Regions from separate parts of the Nocardiopsis sp. NPDC007018 genome, predicted to be linked through region 1. Evidence: riboswitches for the same ligand, from Rfam matches in the RefSeq annotation. Region 1 holds a riboswitch; the other holds the start of a gene.
What was found. Region 1 has a riboswitch for glycine ahead of gcvT (glycine cleavage system aminomethyltransferase GcvT). Riboswitches for the same ligand answer to the same signal wherever they lie in the genome.
Positions count from the first base shown of each region.

Region 2: another riboswitch for glycine. It lies ahead of gcvP (aminomethyl-transferring glycine dehydrogenase); the one in region 1 lies ahead of gcvT (glycine cleavage system aminomethyltransferase GcvT).

Region 1 is NZ_JBEYHA010000079.1:412-2,604, reverse strand. Features, by position in the region: gene gcvT (glycine cleavage system aminomethyltransferase GcvT) at 72-1,181, opposite strand; glycine riboswitch at 1,322-1,423, opposite strand; gene ABZ635_RS25630 (penicillin-binding transpeptidase domain-containing protein) at 1,626-2,193, shown strand, end outside.
Region 2 is NZ_JBEYHA010000018.1:74,785-76,977, reverse strand. Features, by position in the region: gene ABZ635_RS12785 (MerR family transcriptional regulator) at 1-398, shown strand, start outside; glycine riboswitch at 556-646, shown strand; gene gcvP (aminomethyl-transferring glycine dehydrogenase) at 744-2,193, shown strand, end outside.

The sequences.
Region 1 (2,193 bases):
CGGTCCCTCGTGGGGCGTCGGCCGCGCGGTGCGTGCAGGTCCTCGGGGCCGCGCTCCGGCGGCCCCGCTTCCTACGACTGCCGTTGGTAGAACGGCAGTTCGACCACGTCGACGGCCTCGCCCCGTCCGCGCACGTCCACGGTGAACGCGCCGGTCGCGGTGTCGAGGTCGCCGTCCACGTAGGCCATGGCGATGGGGCGGCCCAGGGTGGGGGAGGGGGCGCCACTGGTGGTGACTCCGATGACGGTGCCGTCGCGCAGCACGTCCATGCCCTTGCGGAGCGGGCGGCGGCCACGGGAGGCGAGCCCGATCAGTCGGCGGCCGCGCGAGGTGCGCGAGGCCTCCTCCAGCGCCGCGCGGCCCACGAAGTCGCCCGGCTTGTCGAGCTTGACCACGCGGCCCAGGCCGGCGTCGAAGGGGGTGAGCTCGGCGGAGAGCTCCTGGCCGTAGAGCGGCATCCCGGCCTCCATACGGAGGGTGTCGCGGGAGGAGAGCCCGGCCGGGACCAGCCCGAGCGGGGCGCCCTCGGCCATGAGCGCGGCCCAGACCTCGGGGGCCCGTTCGGCGGGGCGGACGAAGATCTCGAAGCCGTCCTCGCCGGTGTAGCCGGTGCGGGCGAGCAGGACGGGAACCCCGGCCACGGTGTGCTCGTACCCGGCGTAGTAGCGGATGTCGTCGAGCTTGGCGTCGGTGAGGGGAGCGAGGACCTCGACGGCGCGCGGACCCTGGACCGCGATCAGCGAGTAGTCGGCGGACTCGTCGGTGACCTCGACGTCGAAGCCGGAGGCGCGCTCGACCAGGGCCTGGGCTACCACGGACACGTTGGCCGCGTTGGCCACGACCAGGTACTCCTGCTCGCCGAGCCGGTAGACGATGAGGTCGTCCAGCACGCCGCCGTTCTCGGCGGTGATCATAGTGTAGCGGGCGCGACCCACCTTGACCTTGGACAGGAAGCCGACCAGGGCGTGGTCGAGCGCCTCGGCGGCCTGCGGTCCGCTCAGCCGGATCTCGCCCATGTGGGAGAGGTCGAAGAGTCCGGCGGCCTCACGGACGGCCGTGTGCTCGGCGGTCTCGCTGTCGTAGCGGAGCGGCATCAGCCATCCGGCGAAGTCGACGAGGGTCGCCCCGGCCTCTTCGTGGATCTTGTGCAGCGCGGTGAGGCGCGGCGCGGTCTCTGACATGGGCACTCCCGAGAGGATGGGTGTCGTGCGTAAGGCGTTGCCATCCTCCCCCTCTGTCATGGGTGCCTGAGAGCTTCACCGCGCGCTCGGCGTGGTTTGCACCTTCGGCGAGGGAACGCGTCCCTGCTTTCCAGAGTGGTCTCGCCCGTACGGTCCGCTGTGCCTGAGAGGTTGTCTTCGGGGAGGGATTGCTCCTTCGGCGGCCCACGCTGGATACGCGGACACTCTCCCGTACGGGGTCTGCGACAGCCTCAGCCTAGCAGCGGCGACATCGGAGGCCCACGACAACCCGGGCGGTTGTGGACGACCGCCGGGGCCCGCCCGGGCGCGCGGAGCCCGAGCCGCCGACACGCCCGCGCGACCTCGCGAACCCGGGTGTGTGACCTCCGGGCATCATCTAGCTTTGAGGGTGGACCCCGTTCGGACAGCCCGTGGAGGAGACGAGTGCGTACCGACACCGAACACGCTCCCGGCAGGGCCGGGCGCGCCTCCGGCCGCTTCGTCCTCGGAGCCGCCGGTTGCGTGATCACCCTGCTCGGCGGGGCGGCCTGCGGTGGCGCGGACGATCCGGAGCCCGCGCAGGGCACGGTCGGCAACCCGATCGAGCTGGGCGACGTGCAGACCGTGGAGCGCGAGGACCTGGAGGCCGTCTTCGCCGAGGCCGGGGTGGAGGGGACGTTCGTGCTCTTCGACGCCGGTGCCCGGTCCGCCGTGGTGGTGAACCCGGACGCCGCGGGCGAGCGCGCCGTCCCCGCGTCGACCTTCAAGCTCCCGAACACGCTGATCGCCCTCCAGACCGGCGAGGTGTCCGACGTGGACGAGGTGATCGCCCCCGAGTCCGGCGACGAGCTGAGTCTGCGCGAGGCCCTGCCCACCTCCGACGTCCCGGTACACCAGGAGGTCGCGGACCGGATCGGTTACGAGCGGATGTCCACCTGGGTGGACCGCTTCGACTACGGCAATCGCAACATCGGCGATGAGGGAGCGATGGGCCGGTTCTGGTTGGAGGGCC
Region 2 (2,193 bases), on a different contig from region 1:
TGCCCAGCGTGCGCACCGGTGCCCATAACGCCCCGTTGTACAGTCTGCCCGACATCCTGATGCTCAAGGTGGCCAAGCGGCTCCTGGACACCGGGATCTCCCTCCAGCAGATCCGTACCGCCGTCGACCACCTGCGCGGTCGCCCCGCCGCGGAACTGTCCCGCATCACCCTGATGAGCGACGGCGTCAGCGTCTACGAGTGCACCTCTCCCGACGAGGTCGTCGACCTCATGCAGCGGGGGCAGGGCATGTTCGGGCTGGCCCTGGCCAACGTCTCCCGCGAACTTGAGGAGGCGCTCGGGGTGGTTCCGGCCGAGGAGCGGGCCGACCTGCCCGTCGCCGCGCCCCAGGCCGTGGACGAACTGGCCCTGCGGCGCCGGGAGCGGCGCACCGGGTGAACCTGGCGGTCGCGCCGTCATCGGCTCGCCGAATCCGGGGCAAGGCGTGCCCTGGCGCGGTGCCGCGGTGCCCGATCGAGTACGGTCGTAGTCACAACGGGGATGAAAACCGACATTCGTCCTGCTTGTACACACATACAGAGCGTCAGTAGGCCGCTGATACCGCACGGGAGAGACCTCGGCAACGGGGCGCCGACGGGGCAATACTCCCCAGTAACCTCTCAGGCACCATGGACCGCGCGGAGGAGGCCGCTCTGAAGCCTGGGCGCGGTCGTGCCCGGTGACAGAGGGGGAGACCGTGAGGAACACCGCCGACCCGATCGGCCCTGTCACCAGGAGGTCTCCGTGCCTGACCCGTCGAACGCCCCCACCCCGGGAGCCCCCGCCCGGGTGTTCGCCGACCGCCACATCGGACCCGCCCCCGCCGAGACCGACGAGATGCTCAAGACGGTCGGCTACGGCTCCACCGCCGAGCTCATGACCGCGGCCGTGCCCGCGTCCATCCTCAGCGCCCCGGGCCGCAGCGCCGCGCTCGACCTGCCCGAGGCGGTCGGCGAGGCCGAGGCCCTCGCCGAGCTCCGCGAGCTGGCCTCGCGCAACCGGCCCACCACGCCGATGATCGGCCGCGGCTACTACGGCACGCTCACGCCCCCGGTCATCCTGCGCAACATCATGGAGAACCCCGCCTGGTACACGGCGTACACGCCCTACCAGCCCGAGATCTCCCAGGGCCGTCTGGAGGCCCTCATCAACTTCCAGACCATGGTCTCCGACCTCACCGGTCTGCCCATCACCGGAGCCTCCCTGCTGGACGAGGCCACCGCCGCCGCGGAGGCCATGACCCTCGCGCGCCGGGCCAGCAAGGTCAAGAGCGACGTTTTCGTCGTCGACGCCGACGTCTTCCCGCAGACCCTCCAGGTCCTGCGCACCCGGGCCGAACCCCTGGGCATCGAGGTCGTCGTCGCCGACCTCACCCGGGGCCTGCCCGAGGGCGACGCCTACGGCGTCCTGGTCCAGTACCCGGCCTCCAGCGGGGTCGTGCGTGACCCGAGCGCCGTCATCGCCCAGGCACACGAGCGCGGGGCCCTGGCCGTGGTCGCCGCCGACATCCTCGCGCTGACCCTCCTGCGTAGCCCCGGCGACCTCGGCGCCGACATCGCGGTCGGCTCCACCCAGCGCTTCGGCGTGCCGCTCGGATTCGGCGGACCGCACGCCGGCTACATGTCGGTGGGGGAGAAGCTCCGACGCCAGCTGCCCGGCCGCCTGGTCGGCGTCTCGGTCGACGACGCGGGCAAGCCCGCCTACCGCCTGGCCCTCCAGACCCGCGAACAGCACATCCGCCGTGAGAAGGCCACCAGCAACATCTGCACCGCGCAGGTCCTGCTGGCCATCATGGCCGGGATGTACGCGGTCTACCACGGTCCCGACGGGCTGCGCGCGATCGCCCGCCAGGTGCACACCCGCACGGCCGCCCTGGCCCGGGCCCTCACCCGGCGCGGCTTCGAGGTCGTCCACGGCTCCTACTTCGACACCCTGCGCGTGCGCGTGCCCAGCGCCGACCGCGTGGTCGAACGCGCCCTGGAGGCCGGAGTCAACCTGCTGGGCGTCGACCAGACCACGGTCGGCCTGAGCGTGGACGAGACCACCACCGTCGCCGACCTGGAGACGGTACTGGCCGCCTTCGGCGAGGCCGACCGCGGAGCCGGTCGGGCCCCGGTTGCCGTGGACGAGGACGCCGACCTGCTGCCCGCCGACCTCGCGCGCGGCGTCGACTACCTCACCCACCAGGTGTTCA